One region of the Pseudomonas migulae genome, then DNA from elsewhere that is predicted to be linked to it. Evidence: predicted binding sites of a transcription regulator. Region 1 holds the regulator's gene; each other region holds the start of a gene.

What was found. Region 1 encodes sigma-54, which starts transcription at its own class of promoters, with help from an activator protein. Its sites were predicted from a motif close to ANTGGCATNNANNTTGCTNT; they were not measured.
Region 2: J2Y86_RS26830 (circularly permuted type 2 ATP-grasp protein) is a predicted target of sigma-54. The motif match lies at 3,678-3,697, and genes of this name have one in related genera.
Region 3: glnK (P-II family nitrogen regulator) is a predicted target of sigma-54. The motif match lies at 1,758-1,777, and genes of this name have one in related genera.
Region 4: J2Y86_RS25755 (flagellar basal body rod protein FlgF) is a predicted target of sigma-54. The motif match lies at 3,777-3,796, and genes of this name have one in related genera.

The regions. Positions count from the first base shown of each region.
Region 1 covers NZ_JALJWR010000001.1:4,839,110-4,844,516, forward strand. The annotation lists gene J2Y86_RS22140 (HPr family phosphocarrier protein) at 1-268, opposite strand, end outside; gene rapZ (RNase adapter RapZ) at 284-1,141, opposite strand; gene ptsN (PTS IIA-like nitrogen regulatory protein PtsN) at 1,144-1,608, opposite strand; gene hpf (ribosome hibernation-promoting factor, HPF/YfiA family) at 1,621-1,929, opposite strand; gene J2Y86_RS22160 (RNA polymerase factor sigma-54) at 2,004-3,497, opposite strand; gene lptB (LPS export ABC transporter ATP-binding protein) at 3,682-4,407, opposite strand; gene lptA (lipopolysaccharide transport periplasmic protein LptA) at 4,407-4,955, opposite strand; gene lptC (LPS export ABC transporter periplasmic protein LptC) at 4,942-5,407, opposite strand, start outside.
Region 2 covers NZ_JALJWR010000001.1:5,839,239-5,844,645, reverse strand. The annotation lists gene J2Y86_RS26845 (c-type cytochrome) at 1-297, shown strand, start outside; gene J2Y86_RS26840 (transglutaminase family protein) at 467-1,276, opposite strand; gene J2Y86_RS26835 (alpha-E domain-containing protein) at 1,273-2,223, opposite strand; gene J2Y86_RS26830 (circularly permuted type 2 ATP-grasp protein) at 2,236-3,645, opposite strand; gene J2Y86_RS26825 (ribonuclease E inhibitor RraB) at 4,120-4,461, opposite strand; gene J2Y86_RS26820 (hypothetical protein) at 4,680-4,913, opposite strand; gene speE (polyamine aminopropyltransferase) at 5,137-5,407, opposite strand, start outside.
Region 3 covers NZ_JALJWR010000001.1:3,691,236-3,696,642, reverse strand. The annotation lists gene J2Y86_RS16990 (HigA family addiction module antitoxin) at 3-308, shown strand; partial or broken gene J2Y86_RS16985 (BRO-N domain-containing protein) at 360-855, opposite strand; gene J2Y86_RS16980 (accessory factor UbiK family protein) at 1,305-1,565, opposite strand; gene glnK (P-II family nitrogen regulator) at 1,983-2,321, shown strand; gene J2Y86_RS16970 (ammonium transporter) at 2,357-3,694, shown strand; gene J2Y86_RS16965 (secondary thiamine-phosphate synthase enzyme YjbQ) at 3,908-4,333, shown strand; gene sutA (transcriptional regulator SutA) at 4,435-4,758, shown strand; gene J2Y86_RS16955 (HAD family hydrolase) at 4,952-5,407, opposite strand, start outside.
Region 4 covers NZ_JALJWR010000001.1:5,613,778-5,619,184, forward strand. The annotation lists gene J2Y86_RS25735 (amino acid aminotransferase) at 1-421, opposite strand, end outside; gene J2Y86_RS25740 (4a-hydroxytetrahydrobiopterin dehydratase) at 421-777, opposite strand; gene phhA (phenylalanine 4-monooxygenase) at 882-1,673, opposite strand; gene J2Y86_RS25750 (sigma-54-dependent transcriptional regulator) at 1,954-3,513, shown strand; gene J2Y86_RS25755 (flagellar basal body rod protein FlgF) at 3,851-4,591, shown strand; gene flgG (flagellar basal-body rod protein FlgG) at 4,637-5,407, shown strand, end outside.

The DNA.
Region 1 (5,407 bases):
CTTCGTCGAAGTAGTTATTGATCAACGCCACCAGCGCGTCCAGCGCTTCCTGTTCCTGCTCGCCTTCCGTACTCAAATGGATTTTGGTGCCCTTGCCGGCGGCCAGCATCATCATGGCCATGATGCTTTTACCGTCGACCGTGGATTCCGGCGTGCGTCCTACCCTTATCGTGCAATCCTTGAATTGACCGGCGACTCCGACAAATTTCGCGGATGCGCGGGCATGCAGGCCCAACTTGTTGATGATTTCGATTTCCAGAGCAGGCATCGCGATGTGAATCCTTTAGCTGAGGTCGCGGTGGCGGACCTGGACATTCTTCAGGGATTTTTGCAGGACCTGACCCAGACGTTCGGTCAGGTAGACGGAGCGGTGATGCCCGCCGGTACAGCCAATGGCAATGGTGACATAAGCACGGTTGCTGGCGGCAAAGCGGGGCAGCCATTTGAGCAGGTACGTGGAAATGTCCTGGAACATCTCCTCGACGTCCGGCTGGGCCGCCAGGTACTCGGCAACCGGCTGATCAAGCCCGGACTGCTCGCGCAGTTCCGGCTTCCAATAGGGGTTCGGCAGGCAGCGCACGTCGAACACCAGGTCGGCGTCCACCGGCATGCCCCGCTTGAATCCAAAAGACTCCACCAAAAACGCAGTGCCGGGTTCCGGCTGGTTCAGCAGGCGCAACTTGATGGTGTCGCGCAGCTGATACAGGTTCAGATTGGTGGTGTTGACCTTCAGATCGGCGAGGTCGGCAATCGGCCCGAGAAGGTTGGTTTCATCGTTGATCGCCTCGGCCAGCGAGCGATTGGCGCTGCTCAGCGGGTGGCGACGGCGGGTTTCCGAAAAACGTTTGAGCAATGTTTCTTCGTCGGCGTCCAGGTACAGGACATCGCACTGGATATGCCGGCTGCGGACTTCTGCGAGCAGTTCCGGAAATCGGCTCAGATGGCTCGGCAGGTTGCGCGCGTCGATGGAGACGGCAACCAGCGGCTGCGCCAGCTCAGTATGAATCAACGCACGTTCGGCCAGTTCCGGCAGCAACCCGGCGGGCAGGTTGTCGATGCAGTAATAGCCGTTGTCCTCGAGAACATCGAGCGCGGTACTTTTACCTGAGCCGGAGCGGCCACTGACGATGATCAAGCGCATGATTAGTGCCCGTTTTGCTCGTCCAGGACAACCTGATACAAGGCTTCATTGCTCGGGGCGCTGCGCAGGCGATCACGGACTTCCTTGCGATCAAGCATGCTTGCGATCTGGCGGAGCAATTCAAGGTGCGCATCGGTAGCGGCTTCCGGGACCAGCAGAACGAACAGCAGGTCAACCGGGGCGCCGTCGATGGCGTCGAAATCGATGGGAGCATCCAGGTGCATCAAGGCACTGATCGGCGAGGTGCAGCCTTTCAGGCGGCAGTGGGGGATGGCGATGCCGTTACCAAAACCGGTCGAGCCCAGTTTTTCACGGGCAATCAAAGCCTCGAAGACATCTTGCATCTCCAGATCCGGCACTTCTTTATGGATAAGGTTGGCAATTTGCTCGAGGGCTTTCTTTTTGCTGCCGCCCGGCACGTTCACGAGGGAACGGCCGGGGGTCAGGATGCTTTCAAGTCGGATCATGGGTTGGGAGTGTTAACGACCGGTCGCGCCCTGGAGGAGGCTCTGGGTCTTTTCCTTATGCTTTTTGAGTTGTTTATCCAGCTTGTCGGTCAGCGCGTCGATCGCCGCGTACATATCGGTATGTTCCGCGTTTGCGACCACTTCATTGCCGGGAATATGCAGCGTGGCTTCGATTTTCTGCTTCAGCTTCTCGACCGTCATCGTGACCTGCACGTTGGTGATCTTGTCGAAATGCCGTTCTAATCGTTCGAGTTTTTCGCCGATGTAGGTGCGAAGAGGTTCGGTCACTTCCAGTTGGTGTCCACTGATGTTGACTTGCATACAGCTTCTCCTTCGTTGCCAGTGCATAAAGCGGTAGATCAGATGATCTACCACTGGAACGCTGTGGCGTGGCTCTACATCAACCGCTTGCGTTCGCTCGAAGGCGCGATCCCGAGGGATTCGCGGTACTTGGCGACGGTGCGGCGAGCCACCTGAATGCCTTGTGCCTCCAGTAAACCAGCGATCTTGCTGTCACTCAACGGCTTTTTCTGATTTTCCGCCGCAACCAGTTTTTTGATGATCGCGCGGATCGCCGTGGACGAGCATTCGCCGCCTTCGGAGGTGCTGACATGGCTGGAGAAAAAGTATTTCAGCTCATATATGCCCCGAGGGGTATGCATGAATTTTTGCGTGGTCACCCGGGAAATCGTCGATTCGTGCATGCCCACCGCTTCAGCGATGTCATGCAGTACCAGCGGTTTCATCGCTTCGTCGCCGTATTCCAGAAAACCGCGTTGATGCTCGACGATCTGGGTGGCAACTTTCATCAGCGTTTCGTTACGGCTCTGCAGGCTCTTGATGAACCAGCGGGCTTCTTGTAGCTGATTGCGCATGAAGGTGTTGTCGGCGCTGGTGTCGGCGCGGCGCACAAAACCGGCGTACTGGGCGTTGACCCGCAGCCGCGGTACCGATTCCTGGTTCAGTTCTACCAGCCAGCGCTCGTTGTCCTTGCGCACGATCACGTCGGGAACGACGTATTCGGCTTCACTGGACTCGATCTGCGAGCCAGGACGCGGGTTGAGGCTCTGGACCAGTTCAATGACCTGGCGCAGTTCATCTTCCTTGAGCTTCATGCGGCGCATCAGCTGGCTGTAGTCGCGGCTGCCGAGCAAATCGATATAGTCGGTGACCAGGCGCTTGGCCTCGGCCAGCCAGGGTGTCTTGGCGGGCAGCTGGCGCAATTGCAGCAGCAGGCATTCACCGAGGTTGCGGGCGCCGATGCCGGCCGGTTCGAACTGCTGGATGCGGTGCAGGACGGCTTCGATCTCGTCCAGTTCGATGTCGAGTTCCGGGTCGAAGGCTTCGAGGATTTCCTCGAGGGTTTCGTCCAGGTAGCCCTGATTGTTGATGCAATCGATCAGGGTCACGGCGATCAGGCGATCGGTGTCGGACATCGGCGCCAGGTTCAGTTGCCACAGCAGATGGCTCTGCAGGCTTTCACCGGCCGATGTGCGGGTGGTGAAATCCCACTCGTCGTCATCGTTGCTCGGCAGGCTGCTGGCGCTGGTCTGATAGACGTCTTCCCAGGCAGTGTCGACGGGCAGTTCGTTGGGAATGCGCTCGTTCCAGTCGCCCTCGTCGAGGTTGTCCACCGTCGGGGCGGTTTCCTGGTAGGAGGGTTCCGAAACATCGGCGTTGGGTTGCTGTTCGGCTTTGTCGGCCAAGGGGTCGGCGTTATCGAAGTCGTCGCCTTCTTCCTGGCGTTCGAGCATCGGATTGGACTCCAGGGCTTCCTGGATTTCCTGTTGCAGGTCCAGGGTCGACAATTGGAGCAGGCGGATGGCCTGTTGCAGCTGCGGTGTCATCGTCAGCTGCTGGCCCATTCTCAAGACTAGCGATGGTTTCATGGCAGGGGCTTAACACCTTATTCGCCGGCGCACATGCGCCATCCACTACAGGGCGCCGAAGCGCCAAACATAAGCAAATTATATGCCCGAAACTGCAGCGTTTGCCTAGAGCGCTGTAACAATAAAAAAGTATTGATTTTTTATCGCGGCGAGCGCTCGGACAACCAGCCAGACACCTCAGCGCTTACAGGCGGAACTCGTGGCCCAGATACACTTCCTTGACCAGGTCGTTGGCCAGGATGGTGGCAGAGTCACCTTCGGCGATCAGCTGGCCATCGTTGACGATGTAGGCGGTTTCGCAGATGTCCAGTGTTTCACGGACGTTGTGGTCAGTGATCAGCACGCCAATGCCCTTGGCCTTGAGGTGGTAGATGATCTGCTTGATGTCGCCCACGGAAATCGGGTCCACACCGGCGAAGGGTTCGTCGAGGAGGATGAATTTCGGGTTGGTCGCCAGAGCGCGGGCGATTTCCACGCGGCGGCGTTCACCACCGGACAGGCTCATGCCGAGGTTGTCCCGGATGTGGCTGATGTGGAATTCCTGCAGCAGGCTTTCCAGCTCTTTGCGACGATCGGCCTTGTCGAGTTCCTTGCGCGTCTCGAGGATGGCCATGATGTTATCGGCGACCGAGAGTTTGCGGAAGATCGACGCTTCTTGCGGAAGATAGCCGATACCCGCCTTCGCACGACCGTGCATCGGCTGGTGGCTGACGTCCAGATCGTCGATCAGGACGCGCCCCTGATCAGCCTGGACAAGCCCGACGATCATGTAGAAGCATGTGGTCTTGCCGGCGCCGTTCGGACCAAGCAGGCCGACGATCTGACCGCTGTCGATGGACAGGCTGACGTCGCGCACGACCTGGCGGCTCTTGTAGCTCTTGGCCAGATGCTGAGCTTTCAGAGTTGCCATTAAGGGGCCTTTTGCTCTTCGGTTTTCTTTTTCGGCTGGATCACCATGTCGATGCGCGGACGCGACTCGGTCACGTTGGTGCCTGTGGCACGGCCGGCGCTGGCGAGTTTTTTGTTGGTGTCGTAGACGATTTTCTCGCCTTGAGTGACGTTACCGTCTTTATCGACAACTTTGGCGCGATCGATCAGCACGACGCGGTCTTGCGAAGCGTGATACTGGATGGTCACACCCCAGCCCTGAACCGGCTTGGTGTCGCCCGCCGTTTGCAGTTGTTCGAAATAGGCGAGGTTGCCCACCGAAGTCACCACGTCGATGTCGCCGGCAGCGGTGCGGGTCATGGTCACAGTATTGCCTTTAACGATCATCGAGCCCTGGGTGATGATCACGTCACCTTTATAGGTGGCAATGCCATTCTTGTCGTCCAGTTGGGCATCGTCGGCCTGGATGCGGATAGGCTGCTGTTGATCGTTCGGCAGAGCCCAGGCGCTCACGCTTCCCAGTGCTGCGCCCAGACCGAGCAAAATAGGGAGAGTTTTAACGAGCCTCATACTGTCCTCTTACGTTCGATAGCAGGTGTATCCTGCTTTCTTTCAAATACGCTTTCATTCCCTTGCCAGTCGAGACACCACCAGCGCCGTCGATTCTAACGGGTTGATCGGTCTGCGCATATTGCTGCTGCGGGAACACTGTCATGCGGGTGGTGGTAATCAGGGTCTTGCGGTTTTTCTCGTCGAAACGCGTGATGCGCACCGAGTCGATCAGCTCGACCTGGGTGCCATCCGGATTGACTTCGCCGTGCTCGCTCTGGACGTGCCAGGGGAACTGGGTGCCGCGGAACAGGTTCAGGTCCGGATTGGTCAACAGCGTCACTTCGGTCGCCTTCAGGTGTTCAACCTTGTCGGACGTCATTTCGTACTGCAGTTTGCCGTCCGGCAAGTACTGCACGCTGTGGGCGTTGAGTGCGTAATAGTCGATCGCGCTTTCATCGACCTTTGCCACT
Region 2 (5,407 bases), 1.0 Mb from region 1:
GATCATCCGGTGAATCTGGGATTTGCGCTGTTTCAGAAGAACTGTCTGGCGTGTCATCGACTCAATGGCGCCGGGGATGCGCAGTTCGGGCCGGATCTGAATATCCCGTTCAGCCCGACCGAGTATTTTGGCGCGGACTTTCTGAAGCGGTATATCCGTGATCCGCAAAGTTTGCGGCAGTGGCCGCAGGCGAAGATGCCGGGGTTTTCGGCGCAGGTGTTGCCCGATGGTGATCTGGAGATGTTGGTGGGGTATTTGAAGCATATGGCTGGGCGCAAACAGATGTCAGCCAAGTAACACGCACCTGTGGCGAGGGGATTTATCCCCGTTGGGTCGCGCAGCGGCCCCGAAACCTGCCTGAGGTAATATCTCTGACACACCGTGCTTTCTAATTTGAGGGCCGCTGCGCGGCCCAACGGGGATAAATCCCCTCGCCACAGGTAAACCACTTCTGCACGGATTTGCATTACTGCTGCTGGACCGAGATCACAGGCAGCGGCGTCGGCGAAACAAACACCTTCGCATGCATCTGCTCACACCCGCCGCCGCGACGCATCCCGCGCACCGGGCAGGCATCCAGGTAATCCAGGCCCACCGCCAGCTTCAAATGGCGCTCCGGCCGCGCCAGTTCATTGGTCACGTCAAAGCTGTACCAGGCGTCATCCAGCCAGGCTTCCGCCCACGCGTGACTGGCCAGGTGTTCGCAGTTCTCGCTGTACAGATAACCCGACACATAACGCGACGGAATGCCCAGGCTACGGGCGCAGGCGAGGAATGCGTGCGTGTGGTCCTGGCACACGCCCGAACGCCCGGCGAAGGCCTGGGCCGCGCTGGTGTCCACTTCCGTGGAGCCTGGCGTGTAGGTCATGTGCTGGTTCAGCCCATGCATCAAATCGATCAACGACGTGCGATCCCGACGCTTCTTACATTCTTTCTCGGCGAACGCACGCAAGGCTTCGTCGGCTTCTGTCAGGCGTGTGAAACGCAGGAACGGCAGCGCCGACTGGCTCTCGTGCTCGGCTTCACGCAGTTCGTCGATGTCGACCTGACCACGGGCGCCGATGATGATCGCCTCGTGCGGCTCGTCCATGGTCAGCACGTGCAGGATATTGCCGAACGGATCGAGTTGCGCGCGCACCGGGCGCGGCAGGTCGAGTTGCCAGCTGAGCACATGCTGTCGCTCGCTGTCGTGGGGTGTCAGTCGCAGGTACTGGATGCTCGCCCGCACCTGATCTTCGTAGTGATAGGTGGTCTCATGGCTAATGGAAAGTCTCATGCCGCCTCCAGGTAGGAACTGTGTATGGCGTTACCCAACTGGCGCACCAGCGGGATGAACTCGGTCAGCCAGGCGTGCAGGCCTTCGTCGAGAATTTCGGTGATGCCGGTGTAGCGCAGGCGTGCGTCCATCTCGGCGGCCAAGCGTTGCGCGGGACGGCCGTTGGCACCGGGCAGCTGGGCGAGGATCTGGTCGATTTCTTCAGTGCAGGCCCGCAGCGAACGTGGCACATCAGCACGCAACAGCAGCAGTTCGGCCACATGCCGGGCACCGGGCGCGTCGCGATAGATTTCGGTGTAGGCCTCGAACGACGACAACGCCCTTAACAAAGCGCTCCACTGGTAATAGGCGTGGGCGGTGCCGTCGCTGACCGCTTCGGCCTGATCGCCGGCCATTTCGTAGCGGGCGTCGAGCAGGCGCAAAGTGTTGTCAGCCCTTTCGATGAAAGTCCCCAGACGAATGAAACGGAACGCATCGTTACGCATGATGGTGCCGTAGGACGCGCCGCGAAACAGGTGCGAACGTTCCTTGATCCACTCGCAGAAACGGCTCATGCCGTAGCGACTCAAGCCCTGCTCGGCGATCCCGCGGATTTCCAGCCAGGTGGCGTTGATGTTTTCCCACATGTCGGCGGTGATTCGCCCACGCACCGCATGGGCGCTGGCCCGTGCGGCGCCGAGGCAGCTGTAGATGCTCGCCGGGTTGGCCGCATCCAACGCGAAGAAATGCAGCAGCCGTTCGGCATGCAGCTCGCCGTGTCGCTCCAGGTAATCGTCCAGCGTGCCGGTAATCAGCAGGGGCATGGCCAGTTCGTGCAGACCGTCACCGCGACCATCCTGCGGCATCAGCGACAGCGAATAACTGATGTCGAGCATCCGTGCGAGATTTTCCGCCCGCTCCAGGTAACGCGACATCCAATACAAATCCGAGGCAGTTCTACTTAACATGGCAGGCTTCCTTCAATCCTCGACCACCCAGGTGTCCTTGGTTCCGCCACCCTGGGAGGAATTCACCACCAGGGAGCCTTCACGCAGGGCGACACGGGTCAAACCGCCGGGCACGACCCGGGTTTCGCGGCCAGACAATACAAACGGACGCAGGTCGATGTGGCGTGGCGCGATGCCGTTTTCGACAAAGGTCGGACAGGTCGACAGGGACAACGTCGGTTGCGCGATGTACGCGTGGGGCTTGGCCTTGATGCGGGCGCGGAACGACTCGATTTCCGCCGCGGTCGCCGCCGGCCCCACCAGCATTCCGTAACCGCCGGAGCCCTGGGTTTCCTTGACCACCAGATCCGGAAGGTTGGCCAGCACGTGGGACAGTTCGGAAGGATTGCGACACTGGAACGTCGGCACGTTCTTCAGGATCGGTTCTTCATCGAGGTAGAAACGGATCATGTCCGTGACAAACGGATACACCGATTTGTCGTCCGCCACCCCGGTGCCGATGGCATTCGCCAGCACCACGTTGCCCGAGCGGTAGGACGACAACAGCCCCGGCACGCCGAGCATCGAGTCGGGGTTGAACGCCAGCGGATCGAGGAACGCATCGTCGAGGCGACGGTAGATCACGTCGACCGCTTTCGGCCCGTCCGTGGTGCGCATGAACACCTTGTCGTCACGCACAAACAGGTCCGCGCCTTCCACCAGTTCGACGCCCATTTCCCGAGCGAGAAACGCATGCTCGAAAAACGCACTGTTGAAGCGCCCCGGCGTCAGCACCACGACGCTAGGGTTATCGATCGGGCTGGAGCTTTTCAGGGTATCGAGCAACAGGTTCGGATAGTGGTCGATCGGGGCGATGCGCTGAGCCGAAAACAGTTCGGGGAACAGCCGCATCATCATCTTGCGGTCTTCGAGCATGTAGCTCACGCCGCTCGGTGTACGAAGGTTGTCTTCGAGCACGTAGTACGTGCCGTCGCCATCGCGCACCAGGTCGACGCCGGAGATGTGCGAGTAGATATCCCGGTGCAGGTCCAGGCCTTGCATCGCCAACTGGTACTGCTCGTTGGCCAGCACTTGCTCGGCCGGGATGATGCCGGCCTTGATGATGCGTTGCTCGTGATAGAGGTCGGCGAGGAACATGTTCAGCGCCTTGACCCGCTGGATGCAGCCGCGTTCGACGATCCGCCATTCGCTGGCGGGGATGCTGCGCGGAATGGTATCGAAAGGAATCAGGCGCTCTGTCCCCTGCTCGTCCCCGTAGAGCGTGAAAGTAATCCCGGCGCGATGAAACAACAGATCGGCCTCGCGTCGCCGTTGGGCCAGAAGTTCGTCAGGCGTCTCGGCCAGCCAACGGGCAAACTCCCGATAATGCGGGCGGACCTGGCCGCCGGCATCGTACATCTCATCAAAATAGGTGCGGATCATGCCGTACTCCTTGTCACCCGGACATACAGGCCTTCGCAAGGCCCGTGCCATCGGCATAAACGCTTTGATATCAATCGGTTGGATATTCGTCGCGCACCCACCGCACCATTCCTGTGCGGTAAATGCCCCAACCTGATCGCCCCCGCTTCATTGCGAAGCAATGCTTTCGCCTATCACCAGCATAGCCAGAGTTGATTTCACTGCCCGGCCGTGGCTGAGGATAATCGGCGCATTCGCTGGAAATGCGCATCGAACTTCCCTTTTAGCCGCCTTGCTCAGGCGGCTTTTTTTTGTTTCGGGATTTGTGGAGAGAAAGGATAAGGGCGTAGCCGGTGGCTTTTTCTGTGATCGGGAGGACCCTTCGCGGGCAATCCTCGCTCCTACAAACAGCAAAGTTCGGCTTCAATATCGGCACAAACGAAAACGGCCAACCCGAAGGTCAGCCGTTAGTGGATGTTGTCGCTGTTCATAGTGTTATGCGAGTAGCCCTCGTACCTCCTGCTTGACGCCCCATCCTTCAATGATGCCGCCCAAAGGTTCGACCACTGCCTCGAAGTCCTGCTCAAAGTCGCCGATGCCGTCATAGGTGGCGGACATCACTTTACTCAGTTCCAGGGCCCAAGCGCCGTCGTCGCGTACGCTGATCTGTGCATTCATGGATTCGCCGGAATAATGCCCTGCCGCCCTGCGTGCCCGCTCCTCGTCCGGGAAAATGGCGTAGAACTCGATCGGATGGAATCGTGAAAAGTCAAAACCGCCTTCTTTCATGCGGCGCAGCACCGAGCTGCTGATGTCTTCTTGATAGGCTGTGCTCATGAAACGTCCTCCTCAAACCGATGGATAGACTTTCCGTACTCCCGACGCCCGCAACCGAATGGTGCAAGCACTGCGGCAACCACGTTGCCGATGGGAAACAAGCATGTAGCTGACAAGACCAGACCTTAGCGATCCAATCGCTGATCTCGCTTGCAGAGTAGCCTCAAGTAAGCGCCGCTGCCAAGGCCTGGTGTTTCACGAGTGTGCCAGAGGGTGTTTCAGACGGGAGTAATGCCGAGGATTTGTATGCTGTTCTGCGTCTTGAGATTCTTGACGCTCGCATCAACAGTGCGCCCCTCCAGATCATTCAGATCCAGTTCGGCAGCGACAGGAAGGAGCCGGGCCTTGATGAGTTTGGCGGCGTGCTCGTTGTCCGGGCATTCGTCGCACTCAAAGACTTCGTCGACTGTTTCGCCGTGATCATCCACGAAAGTGATCTTCCACTTTTGCATCAGTGCCTCCTCGAACAAACCCGCAAATGGGCTTACACCTATCTGGACTTTTGGCCAGAGTGATCGTTCAAACGGATTACCACACGCAACCATGAAAACCACAGGGCCTTGTGGGAGCGGGCTTGCTCGCGAATGCGGTGTATCAGTCAATACACAGGTCAACTGGTACACCGCATTCGCGAGCAAGCCCGCTCCCACATTGGGGTATGCGTACTTCTTTAGTTTAGTCGTTGCTTGGCTTGTTGATCGCTTGCAGCACGTATTGCGGCAAGGCAAACGCGCCGATGTGGATTTCCGGGTTGTAGTAGCGGGTGATGATGCCGCTGCCGGCGAAGCGCTGTTGCAGGGTTTCGCGGGACAGTTTGCGATAGGCCGTATTGGTCGCGCCCCAGGCAAATGTCATCGAACCGCCGATGTAGGTCGGCACGGCGGCCTGATAGAAGTGCCAGTCCGGGAACAGGCTGCGCAGGCGGCCGGCGGTGGTTTTGACTTCT
Region 3 (5,407 bases), 1.1 Mb from region 1:
TAATGACTAAGAATGGTATGCGCCCGGTTCACCCCGGCGAGATCCTCAAAGAGGAATACCTGGAGCCTCTGAGCCTTACGGCGGCAGCCTTGGCTAGAGCATTGAGCGTTTCGACACCTACGGTGAACGACATCGTGCTCCAGCGTCGGGGTGTCAGCGCTGATATGGCTCTAAGGCTATCTATCTGTCTGGACACGACCCCGGAATTTTGGCTGAGCCTGCAATCGACTTACGATTTGCGCAAAGCCGAGATTGAGCGAGGGGCAGCGATCCGGGATCAGGTTGAGCGGCTTCCGCACTGCGCCTGATCCTCAATTCCTGAACGAACCCCACGCTATAACGTGGGGTTTTTTTGTCGTTCAGAATGCCTGGAGTATTCGGGAAGCACGCTTCCACCATGGTGTATTGCTCGAGCGCTGCGTCCGTTCACCATCCGCCAGCATCTGCGGAACATCCTGCAACCGAATCCACGGCTGGTTATTCCAGTGCAGCAAACTCAGTGACATCTCCGGCCAGTTCAACAGGCTCAGGACCGGCATCTCTGAGGGCTGGCACTACGTCGTGGGTCAGCCATTCGCGCAGTCCTCGGTATTCGGGGCAGTAGTGGTAGACGAGCAGGGCGTAGACGCCGGATTCGCTGATCAGCAGGGTGTTTTCGATGCTGCCGTGTATGAGCATTCGCGCGGTTTGGTGTTGGTCGGGGTCGAGTTTGCGGACGGTGCGTTCTTCGATGTAGAGGCGCAGGAGGCGGCCGAGGTCGCGGGCGCAGAACCAGGGTTGGTTTTCGAGGAGGAGGGCGTGGAGGTGGAGTTTGTGGCGGGTGAAGATGTGAGGGATTAGATAATTTTCGTCCATCGAGCAGTACCCAAATTTCGCTTGGTAGATGACTGCCACTTATCGTCGCCAAACAATAAGGGTGGCAGCTGCGTGCGGGTTGGCGAACCGGCCAAGCGAATTCCGGCAGACCCTAAGGTCTCCCACACACAGCCGCCATAATTCGAAATCGGGTAAGAAATACCTGATATCGAACGATGTGCGCTGCATTGCTTGGTTCCGGGTCGCCAAACCCAGTGCTGAACATTCAGCATTGGATGAGCTTAGGAACCGGGGCATTGCGGCGCAATCGGACGGCGGTGGTTTTGTTGTAGGAAGGTGCCGCGATTTTTGCGGGGCTGAAGATCAAAAGATCACAGCCTGCGGCAGCTCCTACAGGGGTGGCCTGTCCAGTGGGGGATGGCTGGTAGACCGAGGCGACCCATTCGCGGGCAAGCCCGCTCCCACAGGGATCGCGTTTTACAGAAGTGTTATTCGGCCGGCGGATTCAGCTTTGCTTCCAGCTCCGCGACCTTCGTTTCAAGCGCTTCCAGCCGTGCCCGGGTGCGTGCCAGCACGACCATCTGGCTATCAAACTCTTCCCGACTCACCAGATCCAGCTTGCTGAAGCCGCTCTGCAGCAACGCCTTGAACTGGCTTTCGATTTCGCTTTTCGGCAGCGGGGTGTCGCCACTGAAGAGGCGGGAGGCGGTGCCGGTCAGGGCGTCGAGGAAGTCTTTGGGCGCGAGCATGGGAAATGTCCTGAAAACAATGGCGGGCAGTGTATCACGCAGTGTCTATAGTCAATCCCGACCGCAGGGATGCACGCTTTTCGCGCATGCGGACGGACGGCTCCGCACTGTTGTTGTGCGTTACGCATCGGGCATTCAGGCGCAGCCGCTCGCCGTTGCAGGCAAGCGCTTGATATCAGGGGCTTTTGGCGAGATGGCAAGCTTTCTGCTTAGTCAGTCGTAACCCATGCACTGATGCAGTCGCTGTGACGAATGCAGTGCGCCAAGCGGAACGGGGAAGTGTTTCGTGCGGAGCGGTTAGCTGGCGTCGGACGGGCAGGTAAGGCCGACGATGCGTTACAAAGCCAGGCACTGCGCTTAGACTTGAGTCGGGTTTGTTTTCCTGGGGCAAGTCCACCAATTCGGGAGAGAGTTTTCATGAAGCTAGTCACTGCCATCATCAAGCCGTTCAAATTGGACGACGTGCGCGAGTCGTTGTCCGAGATCGGCGTGCAGGGCATTACCGTTACTGAAGTCAAAGGCTTCGGTCGGCAGAAGGGTCACACCGAGCTGTATCGCGGCGCGGAATACGTGGTCGATTTCCTGCCTAAGGTGAAGATCGATGTCGCCATTGACGACAAGGATCTGGACCGGGTTATCGAGGCGATAACCAAGGCGGCCAACACCGGCAAGATCGGTGACGGCAAGATCTTCGTGGTCAATCTGGAACAGGCGATTCGCATCCGTACCGGCGAAACCGATACCGACGCAATCTAAGCCGCCACAAACCCAACGCCCCAGGAGAAAACAATATGACTCTGCGTAAATTCGCAGGGCTAGGAGCCCTGTTGTCCATCGTAATGCCCAGCCTTGCTTTGGCGGCAGACGAAGTGGCGGCCCCAGTCCTCAATTCCGGCGATACCGCCTGGATGCTGACCTCTACAGCCCTCGTGCTGTTCATGACCATTCCCGGCCTCGCGCTGTTCTACGGCGGCATGGTTCGCTCCAAAAACATTCTTTCCGTGATGATGCAGTGCTTCGCCATTACCGGTCTGATCAGCATCCTGTGGGTCATTTATGGCTACAGCATCGCGTTCGACACCACGGGCATGGAGCAGGGCGTCGTCAACTTCAACTCGTTCTTCGGCGGCATGGGCAAGGCGTTCCTCGCCGGTGTCACGCCATCGAGCCTGACCGGTCCTGCGGCGCTGTTCCCTGAGGCGGTGTTCATCACCTTCCAGATGACCTTCGCCATCATCACCCCTGCGCTGATCGTCGGTGCTTTCGCCGAGCGGATGAAATTCTCCGCGATGCTGATCTTCATGGGCATCTGGTTCACCCTGGTGTATGCACCGATCGCGCACATGGTCTGGTCCGGCAACGGCGGCCTGATGTGGGATTGGGGCGTTCTCGACTTCGCCGGCGGCACCGTGGTGCACATCAACGCCGGTGTGGCCGGTCTGGTGGCGTGCATCGTGCTCGGCAAGCGTAAAGGCTTCCCGACCACCCCGATGGCGCCGCACAACCTCGGTTACACCCTGATGGGCGCTGCGATGCTGTGGGTGGGCTGGTTCGGTTTCAACGCCGGTTCCGCTGCAGCGGCCAACGGCACCGCCGGTATGGCGATGCTGGTGACTCAGATCGCAACGGCTGCCGCCGCACTGGGCTGGATGTTCGCCGAGTGGGTCACCCACGGTAAACCAAGTGCACTGGGTATCGCGTCGGGTGTGGTGGCCGGTCTGGTCGCCATCACGCCAGCCGCTGGCACCGTGGGCCCGATGGGCGCGCTGGTGATCGGTCTGGCAGCGGGCGTAGTGTGTTTCTTCTGCGCCACCACCCTGAAACGCAAACTCGGTTATGACGACTCCCTGGACGCCTTCGGTGTGCACGGCATCGGCGGTATCCTCGGCGCGATCCTGACCGGTGTGTTCGCTGCACCGTCGCTGGGTGGCTTCGGCACCGTCACCGACATCGCCGCACAAGTCTGGATTCAGTGCAAAGGTGTGGGCTTCACGGTGATCTACACCGCGATCGTCACCTACATCATTCTCAAGGTACTGGACGCCGTCATGGGCTTGCGTATCACTGAAGAAGAAGAGGCCGTCGGTATCGATCTGGCACTCCACAACGAACGCGGCTACAACTTGTAAGCACGCGCATAAAAATTTGCCCGGCTTGCCGGGCATTTTTTTGTCTGGAATTTGTCAGTGAAGGAACTGCTGAAAGGTTTTTTCGTACACGTTCAGGGGCGTTTACGACGGGCGTTTTTCTGCGGCCAATGGCTTACATGATTGAAGGAATATTAGGGCCTTTGTTTTTTCCCAGAGCGCGCTAGAATGCGCCCCGAACGTGCGGAGAACTGTATGTGGCAACAGACTCTGATTACCCTGCGGGCGAGGCCCCGGGGCTTTCATCTGGTAACGGACGAGTTACTCGCCGGCCTGCCTGAAATCAAGGCGTGTCGGGTCGGTCTGTTGCATTTGTGGCTGCAGCATACCTCGGCGTCGTTGACCATCAACGAGAACGCCGATCCGGCGGTACGTCGCGACTTCGAACGATTTTTCAATCGTCTGATCCCACAAGGAACAGACGGCTATGAGCATAACGACGAAGGCCTGGACGACCTCCCGGCGCATTTCAAGGCCAGCGTGCTTGGCTGTCAGCTCAGTTTGCCGGTTTCGGCAGGCCGACTGGCGTTGGGGACCTGGCAAGGCGTTTATCTGGGCGAGCACCGTGATCATGGCGGTGCCCGTAAAGTCCTTGCCACCTTGCACGGTGAAGAGGCATGAACCGCTGGTCACCAGTGGTTATTGAATTTTTCCGGCGGCTGTCGACAGACGGTGAAGCTGGGCTATAACTAATCTGCTTTTCGCAAGTCATGAGGTAGAACATGAGCGACGATGATCTGGAAAACGACGACCTCGAAGTAGGCGACGACGACGAAACCGAAGAAGGCCTGGAAGCAGCGACGGACGACGTCGTTGAAGACGACGGCGGCGAAGCGCCCGTTCCGACGGCTAAAGGCAAGGCCAAGGCTGCGGTATCGGTCGATGAGCTGCCGAGCGTCGAAGCAAAAAACAAGGAACGCGATGCCTTGGCCAAGGCCATGGAAGAGTTCCTGGCCAAGGGCGGCAAGGTGCAGGAAGTGGAGGCCAATGTGGTCGCCGATCCTCCCAAGAAGCCTGACAACAAGTACGGCAGCCGGCCTATCTAAGCGCTTGCTTCCTGCTTGCTGAAAAAGCCCGCCGTCGCTGCGGGCTTTTTCATGGGTGATGAAGCAGGAAGACCGCGTTATCGTTCTTCGCGGGCAAGCCTCGCTCCTACAGGGTTTGTGTCGTACACCAACGATGTGAGCGACACAAACCCTGTAGGCGCGAGGCTTGCCCGCGAAGGCAATTCCGAAGGCGCTACGAAGCCGAATTCCACCGCGCCAGCAACGCCGGCAATTCGGTCAGGCTGCGAATCTCGGCATCCGGCGATCGCTGCGCCTCCCACAATTTACCCTGCGGGTTAAACCAGATTGCCCGCAAACCGGCCTGCTGCGCGCCGGCAATGTCATCACCCGGATGATCGCCGATATGCACCGCCGTCTCGGCGATCGCGCCGCCACGCTGCAGGGCTTCATGAAACAGTCGCGCATCCGGTTTGGCGATGCCGATGTCTTCGGCGCACAACGCAAACTTGAAGTAATCCGCCAGCCCTAACCGGCGCACATCGGCGTTGCCGTTGGTGACCACGCCCAGCGCGTAGTGCTTGGCCAGAACCTCCAGAGTCGGCTCGACGTCGGGAAATACTTCGAGCTGATGCCGCGCATGCAGGAATACTTCAAAACTCTGGTCAGCCAGGTCGGACGCCTGACCATG
Region 4 (5,407 bases), 770 kb from region 1:
CCGTGGCGAAAATGGTTTCGTGAATCGGCCAGGTCGGGTTGCTCAGCCACACGCCGCGCCCCGGCAGGCATTGGGCGATGAAGTCCGCGCTCAAGCGCAACGCACCGGTGCCGCCAGGTGTCTGGGTGGCGCCGGCCCGTTGTTCGGCGATCAGCGCCGAGTCGGCGCCGAGCACCAACTCATTGATGACCTTGCCGAATGCCGGTTCGCCGTGGCCGCCGATGTACGTCTTGGTGGTCTGGCGATCCACCAGGCGCTGCTCGGCGAGCTTCACGGCCTGGGGAATCGGCGTCAGGCCAAAGGCATCTTTATAGACGCCCACGCCAAGGTCGAATTTGCTCGGGTTCGGGTCCTGCGCATAGGCCTCCATCAGGCCGAGAATCGGGTCGCCGGGTACTCGACCTATGGCGTCGAAATGCATTATTTGCGGCCCTCGGCGTCCTTGGCTACTTCGTCAGTGCGCGCGGCCATGATGAAATCATTGCGGTGCAGGCCCTTGATGGAGTGGCTCCACCAGGTCACGGTGACTTTGCCCCATTCGGTCAGCAGGCCTGGGTGGTGACCTTCGGCCTCGGAGATTTCCCCGACCGCGTTGGTGAACGCCAGGGCGTGCTTGAAGTTCTTGAACAGGAAAACCTTTTCCAGCTGCATGATGCTGTCGCGAACTTCGATGTTCCAGTCAGGGATCTGCTTGATCAATACCGGCAGTTCTTCGTCGCTGACCTGAGGAGCGTCGGCGCGGCAGGCTTCGCAATGGGCTTGGTTCAATGTGGACATGGTGTGTTCCTGAAATCGAATTGTTGGAAATCGGCCGTCAGTGTCACCACGCTAAACCAAAGCGTCGGTTCCTGACAGGCTCACTTGATTCTAAAAGCTACGGATCACGCGGCTTTTGGTTTGGGCGGAAATTTCGGTGCGTGCAAACCCAACTGCATGCCTTGCTTGACCATGCCCATGATGTCTTCGTGGGCCAGATCGAACAGACGCTTGAGGTTCGGCAGGACAAAGTACAGCGGCTGCAGGATGTCGATGCGATACGGCGTGCGCATGCATTCCAGCGGATCGAATGCCTGATGCTCAGGTTCGTCCGACAGGCAGTAAACGGTTTCTTTCGGCGAGGAGAGAATGCCGCCGCCATAAATGCGCTGGCCTTGCGGGGTATCGACCAGGCCGAACTCGATGGTCATCCAGTACAGACGCGCCAGATAAACGCGTTCTTCCTTGGAAGCCTTGAGGCCGAGTTTGCCGTAGGTGTGGGTGAATTCAGCGAACCAGGGGTTGGTCAGCAGCGGACAGTGGCCAAAGATCTCGTGGAAAATGTCCGGTTCTTGCAGGTAATCCAGCTCTTCGCGGGTACGAATAAACGTCGCCACCGGAAACTGTTTGTTTGCCAGCAATTCGAAAAAGGTCTGGAAGGGAATCAGTGCGGGCACCCGGGCAACTTGCCAACCGGTGGTTTCACCGAGGACTTTGTTGATTTCGCCGAGTTGCGGAATGCGGTCGTGGGGCAGACCGAGTTTTTCGATACCGTCCAGGTATTCCTGGCACGCACGCCCTTCGATCACTTTCAGCTGGCGAGTGATCAGCGTGTTCCACACCGCGTGTTCTTCGGCGGGGTAGTCGATAAAACCTTGCGCATCGGGCTCGCGAGCCACGTATTGCGTCTGCTTCATGCTGCTCTCCTGCTAGGGGATTTCGTTCTTGTTATGTCCTGCTATGGACCTAGAAATACCTCAGGAATTGCGATGTTGCAGCACGTGAGGGCCGTAGTGCGTAGGAAAATTCGTCGGTTTTCGTAAAGTTTTCGTTACGGAAAGGCCGCTATGGCGCGGCGCTTGCGATTTCCGGGTTTGAAAAGGCGTGCAGGTGTCACATAATCTTGACGACTAACTTGGCCCCAACGCAGAAAAATCCTCGCGCGGGGCCTCGATCACTCCAGTTTCGGGCCTTTATATGCGTATCAAAGTCCACTGCCAGAACCGCATCGGCATCCTGCGCGACATTCTCAACTTGCTGGTCGAGTACGGAATCAACGTTGCCCGAGGTGAAGTGGGTGGGGAGTATGGCAACGCGATCTACCTGCATTGCCCGAACCTGATCAACATTCAGTTCCAGGCGTTGCGTCCGAAATTCGAATCGATTGCCGGTGTCTTTGGCGTCAAGCGCGTAGGGCTGATGCCCAGTGAGCGTCGGCACATGGAACTCAATGCGTTGCTCGGCGCGTTGGAATTTCCGGTGCTCTCGATCGACATGGGCGGTTCGATCGTCGCGGCCAACCGTGCGGCGGCGCAATTGCTCGGGGTGCGGGTGGATGAAGTGCCGGGGATTCCGTTATCGCGGTACGCCGAGGATTTCGATTTGCCGGAGCTGGTGCGCGCCAACAAGTCGCGGATCAACGGGCTGCGAGTCAAGGTGAAGGGCGATGTCTTTCTGGCCGACATCGCGCCGCTGCAATCCGAGCATGACGACAGCGAAGCCATGGCCGGCGCGGTGCTGACGCTGCATCGTGCCGACCGGGTCGGGGAGCGCATCTACAACGTGCGCAAACAGGAGCTGCGCGGGTTCGACAGTATCTTCCAGAGTTCGAAAGTGATGGCCGCCGTGGTTCGCGAAGCGCGACGCATGGCGCCACTGGACGCGCCGCTATTGATAGAAGGCGAAACCGGCACCGGTAAAGAATTGCTGGCGCGGGCCTGTCACCTGGCCAGTCCGCGGGGGCAGTCGCCGTTGATGGCGCTCAACTGCGCCGGTCTGCCGGAGTCGATGGCCGAGACCGAGTTGTTCGGCTACGGTCCCGGTGCATTCGAAGGGGCGCGGGCCGAGGGCAAGCTCGGGTTGCTGGAGCTGACGGCGGGGGGGACGTTGTTCCTCGATGGCGTGGGAGAAATGAGCCCGCGCTTGCAGGTGAAATTGCTGCGCTTCCTGCAGGACGGTTGCTTCCGTCGCGTAGGCAGTGATGAAGAGGTTTATCTGGACGTGCGAGTGATCTGCGCGACGCAGGTCGACCTGTCGGAGTTGTGCGCGCGAGGCGAGTTTCGCCAGGATTTGTATCACCGCTTGAACGTACTGTCGCTGCACATCCCGCCGCTGCGCGAATGCCTGGATGGCTTGACGCCGCTGGTGGAGCACTTCCTCGATCAGGCCAGTCGGCAGATCGGTTGCCCGCTGCCGAAACTGGCGCCGGCGGCCATGGAGCGGCTCAGTCATTACCATTGGCCGGGCAATGTCCGGCAGCTGGAAAACGTGCTGTTCCAGGCTGTTTCGTTGTGCGAGGGCGGCACGGTCAAGGCCGAGCATATCCGGTTGCCAGACTACGGTGTGCGTCAGCCGCTTGGCGACTTTTCACTCGAGGGCGGGCTGGACGAGATTGTCGGGCGCTTCGAGAAAGCGGTATTGGAGCGTTTGTATTCCGAGCATCCAAGCAGTCGGCAACTGGGCAAGCGGTTGGGGGTTTCGCATACGACCATTGCCAATAAGTTGCGTGAGTATGAGGTTGGCAAGACCGAGTCATGACCGACACTTGTTGTGATTGTGCTGGCCTCATCGCGGGCAAGCCCGCTCCCACAGGGATCTTCAATGGATTCAAAATCTGTGGGCGCCAGACAACTCTGTGGGAGCGGGCTTGCCCGCGATGAGGCCAGCACAGGCAGAACTCAGGTCAAGCCTTGCCACTTACCGGCATAACACCGCCGGTTTTTCGTCTTCGACACAATCCCCCATTACCCTCCGAACCCCTCAAGTCCTTTGTTTGCCGGGCCCCGCGCCGCCAGAAAAAAGTTGGTCTGCAAATTGCTTATGGCTCAGCAGTACAGCGGTGGGCGGCAAACGTCCGGCATGCAGAGGAAAGAGTGTGGACAAGTACCTTTATGTGGCAATGACCGGCGCCAGCCAGAATGCACTGGCGCAGAAGGCTCATGCGAACAACCTGGCGAACATCTCCACCAACGGTTTCCAGAAAGACCTGGAGCAGGCGCGTTCGATGCCGGTGTTCGGTGACAGCTTTCCGGCGCGTGCATTTGCCATGTCCGAACGTCCGGCCACCGACTTCTCTGCGGGCGCTCTGGTGGAAACCGGTCGCGACCTCGACGTCGCGGTGCAGGGCAACGGCTGGATCGCCGTGCAGAACCCGGACGGCGGCGAAAGCTACGTGCGCACCGGCAGCCTGAACGTCGACGCGCTGGGCGTATTGCGGGCCGGCAACGGTATGCCGGTGCTGGGCAATGGCGGGCCGATCTCCGTGCCACCCGAGCAGCAAATCGAAGTCGGCGAGGACGGCACCGTCAGCATCCGTGCGATGGGCGAAGGTCCGCGCGTGATGGCAGAAGTCGACCGCATCAAGCTGGTCAACCCGGATTTCAAGAACATGACCAAGGGCCTGGACGGTTCGATCCACACCAAGGACGGCCAGCCGGCGCAAGCCGATGCCAACGTCAAACTGGTGTCCGGGTTCCTTGAGTCGAGCAACGTCAATGCCGTGGAAGAGATGACTTCTGTGCTGGCCCTGGCCAAGCAGTTCGAATTGCACATCAAGATGATGAACACCGCCAAAGACGACGACCAGGCCATGGCTCGGGTCTTGCAGATCAGCTAATTATCAGAACGTCGCGCCGTAAAACAGGCGCACGAGGAGAATCGAATGCTTCCGGCTCTATGGGTTGCCAAAACAGGTCTGTCCGCCCAGGACACCAACCTGACCACCATTTCCAACAACCTGGCCAACGTGTCGACCACGGGTTTCAAACGTGACCGTGCCGAGTTCCAGGATTTGCTGTACCAGATCAAACGCCAGCCAGGCGCCCAGTCGACCCAGGACAGCGAACTGCCGTCGGGCCTGCAACTGGGTACCGGTGTGCGCATCGTCGGCACCCAGAAAAACTTCAACGCCGGTAGCCTGCAAACCACCGAGCAGCCGTTGGACATGGCCATCGACGGTCGCGGTTTCTTCCAGATCCTGCAGCCGGACGGCACCACGTCCTACACCCGTGACGGCACGTTCCACCTCGATTCCAACGGCCAGATCGTGAACGCCAGCGGCTTCGCCCTGGAGCCGGCCATTGTCATCCCGAACGACGCGCAGACCTTCACGGTCGGTCGCGACGGCACCGTGTCCATCACCATCGCCGGCAACCCGGCGTCCCAGGTGATCGGCAACCTGCAGACCGCCGACTTCATCAACCCGGCCGGCCTGCAAGCGGTGGGTAACAACCTGTTCCTGGAAACCGCCGCCAGTGGCGCGCCGCAAGTCGGTACGCCTGGCCTGGCCGGTTTCGGCACCACGCTGCAGAACACCCTGGAAACGTCCAACGTCAGCACCGTTGAAGAGATGGTCAACATGATCACCACTCAGCGCGCCTACGAGATGAACTCCAAGGTGATCTCCACCGCCGACCAGATGCTCTCGTTCGTA